Regions from separate parts of the Vogesella amnigena genome, predicted to be linked through region 2. Evidence: riboswitches for the same ligand, from Rfam matches in the RefSeq annotation. Region 2 holds a riboswitch; the other holds the start of a gene.
The links. A riboswitch is a leader RNA that binds a small molecule or an ion and turns the genes downstream of it on or off. The one in region 2 is predicted to bind thiamine pyrophosphate.
Positions count from the first base shown of each region.

Region 1: another riboswitch for thiamine pyrophosphate. It lies ahead of ACFOKJ_RS03975 (thiamine ABC transporter substrate-binding protein); the one in region 2 lies ahead of thiC (phosphomethylpyrimidine synthase ThiC).

Region 1 is NZ_JBHRYH010000009.1:77,281-84,536, forward strand. It holds gene ACFOKJ_RS03960 (ABC transporter ATP-binding protein) at 1-540, opposite strand, end outside; gene ACFOKJ_RS03965 (ABC transporter permease) at 527-2,059, opposite strand; gene ACFOKJ_RS03970 (GNAT family N-acetyltransferase) at 2,056-2,622, opposite strand; gene ACFOKJ_RS03975 (thiamine ABC transporter substrate-binding protein) at 2,633-3,646, opposite strand; TPP riboswitch at 3,702-3,795, opposite strand; tRNA gene ACFOKJ_RS03980 (tRNA-Thr) at 4,160-4,235, shown strand; gene ACFOKJ_RS03985 (hypothetical protein) at 4,626-5,060, shown strand; gene ACFOKJ_RS03990 (hypothetical protein) at 5,167-5,652, shown strand; gene ACFOKJ_RS03995 (response regulator) at 5,995-7,256, opposite strand, start outside.
Region 2 is NZ_JBHRYH010000045.1:69,363-76,618, forward strand. It holds gene ACFOKJ_RS14685 (tetratricopeptide repeat protein) at 76-1,086, opposite strand; gene ACFOKJ_RS14690 (tetratricopeptide repeat protein) at 1,138-2,169, opposite strand; gene thiC (phosphomethylpyrimidine synthase ThiC) at 2,345-4,249, opposite strand; TPP riboswitch at 4,353-4,493, opposite strand; gene ACFOKJ_RS14700 (protein-L-isoaspartate O-methyltransferase family protein) at 4,641-5,300, shown strand; gene ACFOKJ_RS14705 (rhodanese-like domain-containing protein) at 5,303-5,629, shown strand; gene ung (uracil-DNA glycosylase) at 5,709-6,422, shown strand; gene ACFOKJ_RS14715 (LysR family transcriptional regulator) at 6,499-7,256, shown strand, end outside.

The DNA of each region.
Region 1 (7,256 bases), on a different contig from region 2:
CGCCAGCAGATGCTGCTGCACATCGGCCAGCAGCTGCTGCTTAAGATCGGTATCCAGGCTGGAAAACGGCTCGTCCAGCAGCAGCAGTTGCGGCCGGCACACCAGCGCACGCGCCAGCGCCACCCGTTGCCGTTCGCCGCCGGACAGCGCATGGCAGGCGGCGCCGCCACGCCCGGCCAGCCCCACCGCCGCCAGCATCGCCTCGGCCTGCTGCCGCGCCTCGCGCCGTGGCATGCCACGCTCGACCAGGCCGAACGCCACGTTGGCCGCAGCATCCAGGTGTGGAAACAGCGCGTGATCCTGGAACATCATCGCCAGCTGGCGCTGCTCCGGCGGCAAGGCCAGCAAGTCGCGGCCATGCAGCCGCACGCTGCCGGCATCCGGGCGCTGCAAGCCGGCCAGCACCGCCAGCAAGCTGCTCTTGCCTGCGCCGGATGGCCCCAGCAAGGCCACGGTCTCGCCCGGAGCCACCTGCAGCGACACCGCATCCAGCACCTGGCGCCGCTGGTAGGCAAGACTCAAGCCATCAATCTGCAGCACGATGTTTCTCCGGCCATTCAATGATCAAAAACGCCAACAGGGCAAAGCCCAGCAGCAAGCAGGTGAGCAGCATGGCCTGCTCCAGGTTGGCCGCACCGGCCCGCCCCAGCCGCTGGTAGATCAGCGTGGTAAGTGTGGTCCACTCCGGCCGCGACAGGAACAGCGTCACCGCGAACTCCCCCACCTCGGTGGCGGCGGCAAACGCCAGCCCGCGGCGCAGCGCCGGGCGGATCAGCGGCAGGCTGACGCGGCAAAAGCTGCGCCACGGCGTGGCGCCCAGGGTACGTGCTGCCGCCGGCAGGCTGGGCGGCAGGCTGGCCAGCGCGGCGGCCACTGCCTTGGCGACAAAGGGATAGGCCAGCAGCGCATAGGCCGCCAGCAGCAACCACAGGCTGGCGCTGAACTGCGGATACAGCAGCAGCAAGCCAAAAGCCAGCATCACCGGCGACACCATGAACGGCAGAAAGCCCAGTGCCCGCAGCCACCACCAGCGTGCCGCCACCACGCCATGCGCCAGCCCCAGCAGCAGCGCCAGCGCCAGCGCCCCGGCAGTAAAACGCAGCGTGTTGGCAATGGCCGCCAGCACCTCGGCATCCCACAGCCCCTGCCAGCTGGCGGCATCGGCCAGCAACGCCCGCCAGACAATGGCCAGCAAGGGAGCCGCACTGCACAACAGCAGTACCGTCAGCGCCAACGCCAGCTGCAGCCATTGCGGCCAACCCTGCGGGCGCTGACAGAGGCTGGGATCAGGCCGCGCCTCCTTCACCAGCCGGCGCTCCAGCCAGGCATAGCCGCCAGCCGCCAGGCTGCCCACCAACAAGGCCAGCAGCGCCAGCGCGCCGGCATCGGCCAGGTTCAGCTCGTAGGCCACCAGCGAATAGATTTCCACTTCCACCGTGGCATAGCGCTGCCCGCCCAGCAGCAGCGCCAGGCCAAAACCGGCAAAGCAGTACAGAAAGATCAGGCACAGCGCCGAGGCCAGCCATGGCCGCACCACCGGCCACTCCACCCGCCAGAAGCAGCGCCACGGCGTGGCGCCCAGTGTGCGCGCCACCAGCAGCCGGCTGGCCGGCACCTGGCTCAGGCCATCCACCGCGGCCCGCACCAGCAGCGGCAGGTTGTAGAACAGATTGCCGTACAGCAGCAGCCACGGCGTGTCCTGCAGATCGATACCGCTGATACCGTGCGGCCCGAACAGCGCCAGCACGCCCAGGCCGGCCACCAGCGTGGGCATCACGAACGGCAGCAGCAGCAGGCGCAGCAGCAGGCGGCGGCCGGCAAAATCGTAACGCGCCAGCACCCAGGCCAGCGGCAGCCCCACCAGCAGACACAGCAGGCAGCTGGCAAGCGCCTGCCCCAGCGACCAGGCCAGCCGCCACTGCAGATAGCTGTCCTGCAGCAGCCCGGGGCTGACGGCGATACCGCCCTCCCACAGCAGCCGCGCCAGTGGCGCCGCCACCATGGCCAGCAGAAACAGCAGCGGCAGCAAGGCCAGGCTGCCGCGCAGCGGCCAGCTCATGCGCCGTACTCCAGCAGGTACACCAGCTCGTCACCATCCTGTTGATCCAGCCAGCGGCCTAGCTGCCGAAAACCGAAGCGCCGCGCCAGCGCCAGCGACGGGTGGTTGTGCGGCGTGATGGACAGCACGAAACGTTGCTGACCATGCTCACGCCGCGCCCAGTGCAACATGGCGGCCAGCGCCTCGGCGGCATAACCCTGGCGGCGATATGGCGGGTACACGGTGTAGCCCAGCTCCACCGCACCCGGTGCCAGCTCCTGCAGGTAGTCCGGCCCCGGCGTGCTGTGAAAACCGATATGGCCGAGCATGCGGCCGCTGTGCCGACACAGCATGGCGCGCAGCGACCACGGCGCATAAGCGCCATCAGCCAGCATGTCGGCCAGGCGCAAGGCCATCAGCGCCTGCTCGCCCAGCCAGTCCTCCGGCAGCACCGCGCCCAGCCGCGCGCCGGCCTCGGCATGGCGACCGTTGCAGCCCAGCCGCAGCACCTCGGCATCCAGCGGCCGCAGGTGCAAGCGCGGGCTATGGACATCGGCATGTTGCCGCTGCGCACACACCAGCACCGTCAACCCCTCAGTTGCCGGACTTCAGCACCAGGCGCGTCCAGCGGCTTACCCAGCCGGCGGTCTTGCTGCTCATGGCTTCCAGCTTGGGGTTGCTGAATGCCTTGGGCTGCTGTGCATGCTTGAACACCGGGTCCAGGTTCACGCCAGCCACCGCCGGGTACATCCACATTTCGGTCGGCAAGGCCTGCTGCGCGGCATTGCCACGCAGGAAATCGACAAACGCCTGCGCCGCCTGCGGCTCCTTGCCGCCCTTCACCCTGGCCACGCCCTCGATCTGCAGGAATACCCCGCCCTTGAGCAGCAGGTTGGCCGTAGGCGATTCCGCCAGTTTTTCCTTGCTGTAGAACACCTCTGCCGCCGGGCTGGTGGCATAGCTCACCACGATGGGACGCGCGCCGCCGTTACGGCTGAAATCGGTGTAATAAGCTTCGCTCCAACCCTTGGCCACCTTCACGCCGTTGTCACGGAGCTTGCCCCACCACTGGAAAGCGGCCGTCTCGCCCTTGTCGGCGATGGTAGCCATCAGGAAGGCCAGCCCCGGGCTGGAAGTCGCCGGGTTTTCCACCACCAGCAGGTCCTTGTAGGCCGGGCGGGTCAGATCATCCAGACTGGCCGGCAGCGCCAGCTTGTGCTGGGCAAACCAGGCCTTGTCGATATTCAGGTTCACATAGCCGTAATCCACCGCCACCGCGCCCGGCAGGCTGATACCGGCCACGCTGCGGCCAACCTTGCTGCTGGTAGGCTCCAGCACACCGGCGGCATTGGCCTTGGCGATCAGGGTATTGTCGATGCCGTACACCACGTCGGCGATCGGGTTGACACGGGTCAGAATCAGTTTGTTCAGCATCTCGCCGGCATCACCGGCCTTGATGATGGACAGTTTCACACCAGCCTGTTTCTCGAACTCGGCCAGCTTGTCCTTGGGCAGACTGAAGGAATTGTGCGTCAGCACCCGCAGCTCGGCAGCCAGGGTAGACAGGGAAACGCCGGCCAGCGCCAGCAGCAATACGGTTTTCTTCAACATTTACAGACATCCTCTTTTGGCAACGGCACCCAAAAGAAGAAGCGGGACACGGCCAGGCCGCGCATCACGCTCCCTCCGCTGGCATGACCCAGATCAGGTGATGGGGTATTTCTCAGCCCGCACGGCAGGCACCCCCGGTGATCGAGGCGCGAGTATAACGCCGCGCGCCATTGCGTGACAGCCAGTACCACGCTACTGGCGCGGCAGCTGCCGCTGGTCTACAACGCAAACAGCATGGCCCACCACCGCACCATAGCCACAAGCAACCAATCAACAAGAAACAATCAATTTAACAAGACTATAAGCACACACCATACTGCAGCCATCCATCCGGAGGAGCCACCATGAAACACTTCCTGCCCAGCCGCGAAATGCTTGACGACATTCTGGCCAACCTGGTGTGGCTGCAATAACACCCAGCCCACCCAACTCCCACCTAGCCCTACCCAGCGCGACAGATAAAAAATACTTGCCATAAAAAGCAAAGCAGTCTAATATTCGCCCCCTAACGCCGGTGTAGCTCAGTTGGTAGAGCACCTGACTTGTAATCAGGGGGTCGCGAGTTCGATTCCTGCCGCCGGCACCAGATTTACAGCCCCTTGCAGCAATGCAAGGGGCTGTTTTCATTTGGTTTTTTGAATTTCACCCATCTCTACATCCCCGCGATTAGTCACCTGACTATTTTCTACAAAATCTACAATTTCGGTGACAAGCGGATTCCCAGGGCAGGTTCGGCAGGTCTGTCGCCCTTCTCGAAGTGCTGGCCGTTAGCGGCCCTGAGCTGCTGTTCAACGTCACGGCCAGCTACTGCACTTGACGGGCACATAGCAGGCTTCCGGTAGAAACGACATTGGACAACTAGAATGAGCCGATACCTCATTTCACCACCTTCGCGCCCCACCCTGTCAGCGTCAAACCCTACCATCGACCCAGCAATGCCATTACAATATTAATTTTGAATATTAAGGGCTATGACATGAACAAAATTTACTCTGCCCTGCTGCTTGTCAGTTTGGCCAGTCTGCTCGGTGCCTGCAGTACACCGCAGAGCCCCGAACAGAAGCAAGCGGCACTAGCTCAGGACAGAAAGTGGGAAAACACACTGGTAGGTACGTGGGAAGTCCACAAAGATGAACAAGGCATAAAACTGGTCGGCAGAACAACCTACCAACCAGATGGCAACTTCATCAAGACTGGCCACATTGAATACAACGAAATGATCCTTCCGATCACCGGGAGGGGAACCTGGCAACTAGTCAACGGCAAACTAACCGAAAGCTTCACTGAAGATATGCCACCAATATTCAAATCCGGACAACAACTTCACAGCCAGATCATTCAGATTGACCTGCAACAGTTCGTCTATAAATCTTCTTCTGGTTCCATCACCCGAGAAATTCGCGTGAACTAATGACGTCTACCTAGACAAATTGACCCCCAAGGGCGGCAAATCAATTTTTCACTGTGCGGCCATGTTTCGGTTGTTGTAAGCGATTAGCTCTACGTTTGGAGTATGTATGCACAGCATCTTACTTATCTTCTGTTTGTCGTTTTTCTCTTTCATGATGCCAGCCTTGGCAGACACAGAGCATCCATTCATGCCTGATTCCAACGTGCAAAAGGTTGCCGAGGCTTATGCACTGGATGCTGTCGATTTTGCGAAAGAACAATTCAATATTTCGCTTGACTGGTCTGACGCAAGTATCGCAAAGGTTGAGCAGTCATTAGCGATGATGCATTTGTCGTTTCTTACCACGAATCCTCGCCCCACAGAAGAACAAACAATGGCCGTAGCTAAGGCTTTCGGCAGCTATGTTGGCGAGGTGTATCGCAAAAATCACGGCGGCTCATGGGGCATTTTCTCGTTGAATGGCCAGCAATATCCTGGGCTTCAGGCAACATCCGGAGTTAACTTCTGGCCTTGGGGACGTGCGCACAATCGCATTTTCCAAGGGCCAGAAAACAATATTGCAGATTACTACCGTGCATTACTTGAAAAATAGCCATAACAATCCCGAAGAGAGGAACCACTTGCAGGCTGCACTTGTGGGTAATTGGGAACCGAAATGTCCGGTATATGCCAGAGCATGTGTAGCAAGCCAACCGATATAGACTTCTACAAAAACAAAAGGAAACCCCGCAAAACAAGGGTAAAACAGGGGCATTCTCGGATAATTTGTAGAAGCACAATCCACCTAACCACCTGTTTTTGCTAAAAAAGACACATAACTTGTAATCAGGGAGTCGCGAGTTCGATTCCTGCCGCCGGCACCAAATACAAAACAGGGCCTTGTCAAAGACAAGGCCCTGTTTTTTTGTGCCTAGGCGTACAAACACCGCTGGTATCACTCCGCGCCAGCAGACCGTGACGCAGGTGCGGCTTGTGCGGCCAACCAGCGACGCCCATCGTGAATCATGGCGCCATAGTCGACCACAAATTGCTGCAGGCAGAGCCCCAACCGCTCGGGCTGCGCCAGCAGCTGCTCCATGTCGCTGCAGAATTGCTGTAACTGACGTGCCCCGATAGCCCCAAGCACCGAGCGGCCACTGTGCAGCAGTTCCTGCATATCCCCCCAGCTCCCCTGCTCGTAGGCTTGCTGCAGCCGGTCCGCCAGATCCACCTGTTCGTTCACCACCCGGGCAAGCAGACGGACATAGAACTCGATATTGCCCATGGTGCTGGCCAACCCCTGCTGCAGATCGATACCGGCGATTTCACTGCCCGCCAAGGGAGGCGGCGAGACGGCAAACTGCCCCGGGGCGGGCCGCGATGCGGCGCAGTAGCGGTACAGCACATCAAACAGCAGCGCTGGCTTGAGCGGCTTGGTCAGGTAGTCACTCATGCCGGCAGCCAGGCAACAGGCACGATCGCCCTCCATTGCACGCGCGGTCAGCGCCACGATGGGCAGCTTGGCAAAGCGCGGGTCGCCACGAATCTGCGCAGTAGTAACGAAGCCATTCATGCCGGGCATGTGCACGTCCATCAGCACCACATCGAATGCCTGCCGTTGCAGTTGCCGCAGTGCGTCCTCCCCGCAGTCCACTGTCACCACCTGCATGCCCACCCGGGAGAGCAGGCCGCACACCAGCTCCTGGTTGAGCGCATTGTCTTCCACCAATAGCACGCGATAGCCAGACAACTGCGTGCGCCGCGTGAGCAAAGCCTCCTCTACCGCCATGGCCTGCACGCCGTAGCACAGCGCCACCAGCACATGGTCTTCGGGGAAGCGGGGCAGCGTCAGCTCCTGCACACCCTGCAGGCTGTCGACCTCGGTGGCAGCGGCATTATCATCCAGCACCACTGTCACCCCGCCGTGCAGCTTCATTTCCGGGCGCGCCAGCTGCTCCAGCATGCCTTGCGCACCGGATAGCTGCATATCCAGCATCAGCATGGAGTAGCAGCCATTGCTGCGCATGGCCAGGGTCAGCATCCGCCGCGCCTGTACCGCAGTGGCGGCATGCTCCAGCAGCAAGCCACAGCCATTCAGGCGGGCCCGCAGATAGGCCAGCAGGCCGCGATCTGCAGTCAGCACCAGGACATGCGGCGTACCATCGGCACTGAAGGCAGGCAGCGGCGCCATGTGACCTACCAGCAGGCCGACGTCCA
Region 2 (7,256 bases):
GTTAGCAGAACAGGTATGTCTGTAAGTGCTGGCGAATAGGGGGCCAAGGCGCATTGGGCTGTCTGGGGTGCGGTGCTATTTGATTGCGTCGAACAGGCGCTCGGATTCGGTAATCATGCTTGTACCCTGCTCCTGTTTGCCATTCTTCTTGTACAGCCAGCCCAGGCTGTTCAGGGTGACCGCATAGGCGTAGTGCTGCGTGCCTACGCTGCTAGCAAAGGCATCCAGTGCTTGCCGGTAATAGCCTTCTGCCACATCGACATGGCGCAAGTAGTGATGGGCATCGCCCAGTTCGCGCAACACGATGGCTTTATGCACCCTGTCGCTGTTTGCATCGTTCTGCTCCCCGGCCAGTACCTCCTCCAGTAGTGATATGGCACGGACGTACTGCTTACTATCGATGCAGTTGCTGGCAAGGCGCGCCTTCGATACCCGGATCGACGGGTGGTTGGCTGGCATGATCAGCTGTTTGATAGCGAGTGCCTGTTGCAGATAGCGCTCGGCAGAGGCCCAGTCCCGCTTGCGGTTATACAGCGTGCCCAGGTTGTGCAGGCTTTCTGCCACCTCCTTGCTGTTTTCCCCAGCAAGGGTTTTGCGCATGACCAGGGCCTGCTCGTGTAACCGGATAGCCTCGCTGTCATTGCCGGTGTATTGGCGTAGCAGTGCCAGATTGTTCATCGACTCAGCAACCAGCAGGTGCTGCTCGCCCAGTAGTCGCGTACGTAACGCGAGGGCCTGCAAGCCGATGGGTTCTGCGTCCTTGAACCGGCTGCTTTCGCGCAGGAACTGGAACCATGCATCCAGCAGGTCTGCGTATAGCAACGTGTCTGTTGGTACCGCTTGCGGGCCATACAGTAAGGACTGCAGTAATGCTCCTGCTTCCTTGAAGTGATCCTTCATTAGCCAGCTGCGGGCAAGGTCTCGCTGTGCCTGCCAGCGGGCGGTCTGGTCGGTAGCGCTGGCAAGCGCCGCTTCTGCCTGTTGGGTGGCTTGCTGGTAATTGCCCTGCTGCAGCAGGTTGTCAACATTGTCGGCATGGCAGGCAATGGTGAAGAGCAGGGGGAGAACAGGACGGAAAATGTGCATATGGGCAGCCCAGGGTTATGTGCTTGCAGTCGGAAGCTATCCGGCATGCTGTCAGTTTTGGTTTTCCGCAGCTTCCATGATGCGTAGCCCCTCGGTAATCAGTTGCTGACCTTCACTGTTATGGAGGTTCTGTTTCAGCAGCCACCCCAGATTGTTCATGGCCTGTCCGACGGCATAATGTTTTGCTCCCAGTGCCTGCTGTAGCACTACCAGGGCCCGCCGGTAGTACTGTTCCGCTTCCGTGACCTTGCCCTGGTCTTGGAGGCAGTCAGCGATGGCGCGCAAGGTTCTGCCTGTCTGGTCAAGCGAGTCTTCGCCATTGCGTTGGGTCATGGTCAGAGTGGCTTGCAATTGCGCCATGGCTTCGTCGAACCGCTTTTCCTTGCGGTACAACCAGCCCAGCATGCGCATGCTGCGGGTCAGGCTGGGGTGGTCCGGGCGCAAGACATGCTGTTTGATGCGGATGGCTTCGATCATCATGGATTCGGCCTGTTGGTACTCACCGGGAACCATGTGATTGAAGCTCAGGTTGTACAGGCTTTCTGCCACAGGGAAACTGTCATGTCCTGCCAGTTGTTCGCGTATTTGCAGTGCTTGCTTCAGCAGTTTCTGGCTTTCCGCCACCTGGTCTTGCATGCCTAGGGAAACGCCCAGGTCATTCAGTGTCTGGGCAACGTCCAGATGTTGTTCCCCCAGGTGCTGCTGACGTGTAGCCAGTATGCGCCGGTAGAGTTTGCTCGCCGGCTTTGCCTGCTGCAGGTCCATATAAACGGCAGCCAGTCCATCTTGTACTTCTGCCTCGAGCAGGCTGCCCGGGGGAATCTGGTGGCTGTCCTGCAGCAAGGCCTTGAACATTTGTTCCGCCTGAGCGGGTTGGCGGTGTTCTCGGGTGGCGTTGGCCAGATCGATTTGTGCACGTAATTGGCTAGTGGCGTCATCTGCGGGGAGTTGCTGCAATGCTTGGCTGGCCTGTTGTAGTGCCAGCTGGTAGTAGCCGTCCTGCAGCAATTGCTTGATATCTGCTGCCTGTGCGGGCAGTGCCAATGGCATGGACAACAGCAGACTGAATAGAACGCTTTTCATGCGACTCCCCTTCGGTTGGAGCCAGCATGGTGCCGCAAAATATGCCGATGGGGAATACGGCTTTGTATAGATACCGGCGAACAAGACATGCCGGGTGTCACGGGGCGTTTATCTGCCCCAAAAGGTTGGCCGCAGCGCTGCGGCCAACCTTCGTTTAACGTGAAGCAAAGCAGGCTTATACCTTGTCGTACAGCTTGCCGCCGCCCTGCACGAACTCGATGGCTTTCACTTCCATGCCCTTGTGCAGCGCGTCCTGCTCGCTGATGCCCTGTTTGGCGGCGAATTCGCGCACGTCCTGGGTAATTTTCATCGAGCAGAAGTGCGGGCCGCACATGCTGCAGAAGTGGGCCACCTTGGCGCTGTCTTTCGGCAGCGTTTCGTCGTGGAATTCGCGCGCCTTGTCCGGATCCAGGCCCAGGTTGAACTGGTCTTCCCAGCGGAATTCGAAGCGTGCCTTGGATAGCGCGTTGTCGCGGATCTGCGCGCCGGGGTGGCCCTTGGCGAGGTCGGCGGCGTGTGCGGCCAGCTTGTAGGTGATGATGCCTTCCTTCACATCATTCTTGTTCGGCAGGCCCAGGTGTTCCTTCTGGGTGACGTAGCACAGCATGGCGGTACCGTACCAGCCGATCTGCGCCGCACCAATCGCGCTGGTAATGTGGTCGTAGCCCGGCGCGATGTCGGTGGTGAGCGGCCCCAGGGTGTAGAACGGCGCTTCGTGGCACCACTCCAGCTCTTTGTCCATGTTCTCCTTGATCAGCTGCATCGGCACGTGGCCGGGGCCTTCGATCATCACCTGCACGTCGTGCTGCCAGGCGATCTGCGTCAGCTCCCCCAGGGTCTTCAGCTCGCCCAGCTGCGCGGCGTCGTTGGCATCCCAGGCGCTGCCCGGGCGCAGGCCGTCACCCAGGCTGAAGGCTACGTCGTAGGCCTTCATGATTTCGCAGATTTCCGCGAAGTGGGTGTACAGGAAGTTTTCCTGGTGATGCGCCAGGCACCACTTGGCCATGATAGAGCCGCCGCGCGACACGATGCCGGTCATGCGGTTGGCGGTGAGCGGCACGTAGCGCAGCAGCACGCCGGCGTGGATGGTGAAGTAGTCAACGCCCTGTTCTGCCTGCTCGATCAGCGTGTCGCGGAAGATTTCCCAGCTGAGGTCCTCGGCCTTGCCGTTCACCTTTTCCAGTGCCTGGTAGATGGGCACGGTGCCGATGGGTACCGGCGAGTTGCGCAGAATCCACTCGCGGGTTTCGTGGATGTTCTTGCCGGTGGACAGGTCCATGATGGTGTCGGCGCCCCAGCGGATGCCCCAGGTCATCTTGTCCACTTCTTCGCTGATCGACGACGTTACCGCGCTGTTACCGATGTTGCCGTTGATCTTCACCAGGAAGTTGCGGCCGATGATCATCGGTTCGCTTTCCGGGTGGTTGATGTTGTTGGGGATGATGGCGCGGCCGGCGGCCACTTCCTGGCGCACGAATTCCGGGGTGATGTCTTCCGGCAGCTGGGCGCCGAAGTTCTGGCCGGCGTGCTGGCGGGTCATCAGTTCCAGCAGGCGCTTGTTGCCGGTGGCTTTGAGCGATTCGACATACGCCTTGCGGTTCAGGTTTTCGCGGATGGCAACGTATTCCATCTCTGGCGTGATGATGCCCTGGCGCGCGTAGTGCATCTGGGTAACGTTGCGGCCAGCCTTGGCGCGGCGCGGTTTGCGTTGCAGGTCGAAGCGCAGGTCGGCCAGTTTCGGGTCGGCCTCGCGGGCGCGGCCGTAGTCGCTGGACAGGCCGGCTAAGCGCTCGGTGTCGTCACGCTCGGCGATCCAGGCGGCGCGCAGTGCCGGCAGGCCGGAGCGGATGTCGATGCTGGCTTGCGGGTCGCTGTACGGGCCGCTGGTGTCGTAGACGTAGATTGGCGGGTTCTGCTCGCCACCGAACTGGGTGGGGGTGTCGGCCTGGCTGATTTCGCGCATCGGCACGCGAATGTCCGGGCGGCTGCCCTCGACATAGATCTTGCGGGAGTTCGGTAGCGGCTGGATGGCGGCGGAATCCACCACCATGTGTTCGTTCAGTTTGCTTGGCGCGTTCATCGGGGGGCTCCAGTGTGCGATGAAACGGCGCAAGGAGCGGCCCGGTTGCCCGGCTGCGGTTGGCCGCGGTCACGGCTGGCGGGAACGCGCGGCGTGATGCGGTGTCTGGCAGGTTACGCTTCCCTACGCCGGTATTATCCGGGTCAGGTTCGAAGGGTGACTCTCACCCGCCAACCCGCCAGTGTCGCCCGCACACAACGCTGTGGCATGCTCACCGGCAGGGGCAGGACCCCTAGCGATGCTGTGAAGGTAAGTTAATTGTGGGATAATCGCAAGTTAGGTTGCGCCCGCATTACGGGCCGGCCGGCTGCGAAAACTGCATGAAATCAAGCGTGCGTGCCGTTTTCAGAGTCGTCCTTTCCTTATTGTCTTGAATCCCCCGGAGTTTCCGATGAATTTCGAACAAGCCCGTTTCAACATGGTTGAGCAGCAGATCCGTCCGTGGGATGTGCTCGACACCTCCATCCTCGACCTGCTGTTTCACGTGAAACGCGAAGATTTCGTGCCGGAAGAAAAGCGCAGCCTGGCGTTTGCCGACGTTCAGCTGCCGCTGGAAAACGGCTGCACCATGCTGGAGCCGAAGGTGGAAGCCCGCCTGCTGCAGGATCTGCAGGTGAAATCCAGCGACAAGGTACTGGAAGTGGGTACCGGCAGCGGCTACATGACCGCGCTGCTGGCCGCCGTCAGCCAGCACGTGTACAGCGTGGACCTGGATGCCGAGCAATCCCAGCGCGCCGCGGCCAACCTCAAGACCGCCGGCATCCGCAACGTGACCCTGTCGGTAGGCAACGGTATCGAAGGCCTGGCTTCGCAGGCGCCGTTCGACGTGATCTTTGTTGGCGGCTCGGTACCGGTAGTGCCGGACGCACTGAAGGCGCAGCTGGCCGTGGGCGGCCGCCTGGCGGTAATCGCCGGTGATGCCCCGGTGATGATTGCCAAGGTAATCACCCGCGTGTCGGAAAGCGCCTACCAGGAAAGCGTGAGCTTCGACACCAATATCGCCCGCCTGCAGCAGCTGGACGCCATCGAGCCGTCCCGCTTCAGCTTCTGAGCATGGTAGGCGAAATCACCGCCCGCGATCTGGCTGCCTGGCTGGCCGACGACAGTCGCGTCAAACCGGTGCTGCTGGATGTGCGCGAGGACTGGGAATACGCGCTGTGCCACATCGCCGGCTCGCAGCAGATGGTGATGAACCTGGTGCCGCTGCGTCATAACGAGCTGCCGGACGATGTGCCCATCGTAACCATCTGCCACCACGGCGTGCGCAGCTTCCAGGTGGGCCTCTACCTGCAGAACGCCGGCTTCGAACAGGTGCTGAGCCTGCGTGGCGGCGTGGATGCCTGGGCCAATGAGGTGGACCCGGCGATGGCGCGCTACTAAGCCACACCATCCAGTCGAAAGCCGTTCCTGCCGGAGCGGCTTTTTTGTTGTCGCCACGCCGTGGCAGAAAAGAATGAACATGAGCTACCTTTCCCCCGCCCTTGCCGCCCTGCCCGCCGCCTGGCGAGAGGTGCTGACCGCACCGGCGCTGGCTGCGCAGTTGCAGGCCATAGACACGCGTCTGGCCGCCCGCGCCGCCGACGGCGTGGCCATCTACCCGCCGCGCGAATTGGTCTTTCATGCCTTGCAACACGCTGCACCGCAGGACGTGCGGGTAGTGATCCTGGGCCAGGACCCCTACCACGGCGCCGGCGAGGCCATGGGACTGAGTTTCTCGGTGCCGGCCGGGGTGAAGATTCCACCCAGCCTGCGCAATATGTACAAGGAGCTGGCCAGTGACCTGGGCGTGGCACCGGCCGCCAGCGGCGATCTGACACACTGGGCGCAGCAGGGTGTGCTGCTGCTGAATACCTCGCTGACGGTGGAAGCCGACAATGCCGGCAGCCACGGCAAGATCGGCTGGCAGCAGGTGACCGATGCGCTGATCGACGCGGTGAATGCGCACAATCCCGGCTGCGTGTTCCTGCTGTGGGGCAACTGGGCGCAGGGCAAGGCCGAGCGCATCGATACCGGCCGCCATGCGGTGCTGAAGGCCGCGCATCCGTCGCCGCTATCCGCCAGCCGCGGCTTCTTTGGCTGCCGCCATTTCTCGCAGGCCAATCAATGGTTGGCCGCACGCGGCCGTGGCGAGATCGCCTGGGGCGCGCCGGCGGCACAGGGTGGTTTGTTCTAGCCGTAGCGTCGTGCTGTCGCTGGTGTAAAGTGCAGCCCAAGGCGGGCAACACCGCCATTGTCTACAGGGGGAAAACGTGGCCATCACGCTGAAGAACGTGCGTTATTTCGTGGCGGTTGCCGAGGCGGAGTCTATCTCCGGTGCGGTGCAGGATCTCAACGTGTCGCAATCGGTGGTGACCGAGGCGATCCGCACGCTGGAGGCCGACCTTGGCGCCACGCTGTTCCAGCGCCACGCCCGCGGCATGATCCTTACCCACGCCGGTTACCAGTTCCTGCGCCATGCGCACCAGATCCTGGCTTCGGTGCGCAATGCCCGCGAGGCAATGCGCGCGCGGCCGGACACCGTTACCGGCCAGCTCAATATCGGCGTTACCAGCCTGGTGTGCGGCTACTTCCTGCCCTATCTGCTGGACCGCTTCCGCAATACCTTTCCGCTGGTGGATATCCGCGTGGTGGAAGACCAGCGCGAGTACATCGAGCACCTGCTGGTGAACGGCGAGCTGGATGTGGGGGTGCTGATCGTTTCCAACCTGGAAAACCGCCAGGCGCTGGAGGCGGAAACGCTGCTGGAATCCGCCTACCGGCTGTGGCTGCCGGTGAACCACCCGCTGCTGGAGCTGGGCACGGTGGCGGTGGCGGAAATGGCGCAGCAGCCGCTGGTCACCCTGAAACTGGACGAGCTGGAAGACGTGGCCACCGCGCTGTGGCGCAGCCAGGGCCTGCGGCCAACGGTGGCGGTGCGTACCAGCTCGGTGGAGGGCCTGCGTAGCCTGGTGGCCACCGGCGCGGGGCTGGCGGTGATGCCGGACCTGCTGTACCGGCCGTGGTCGCT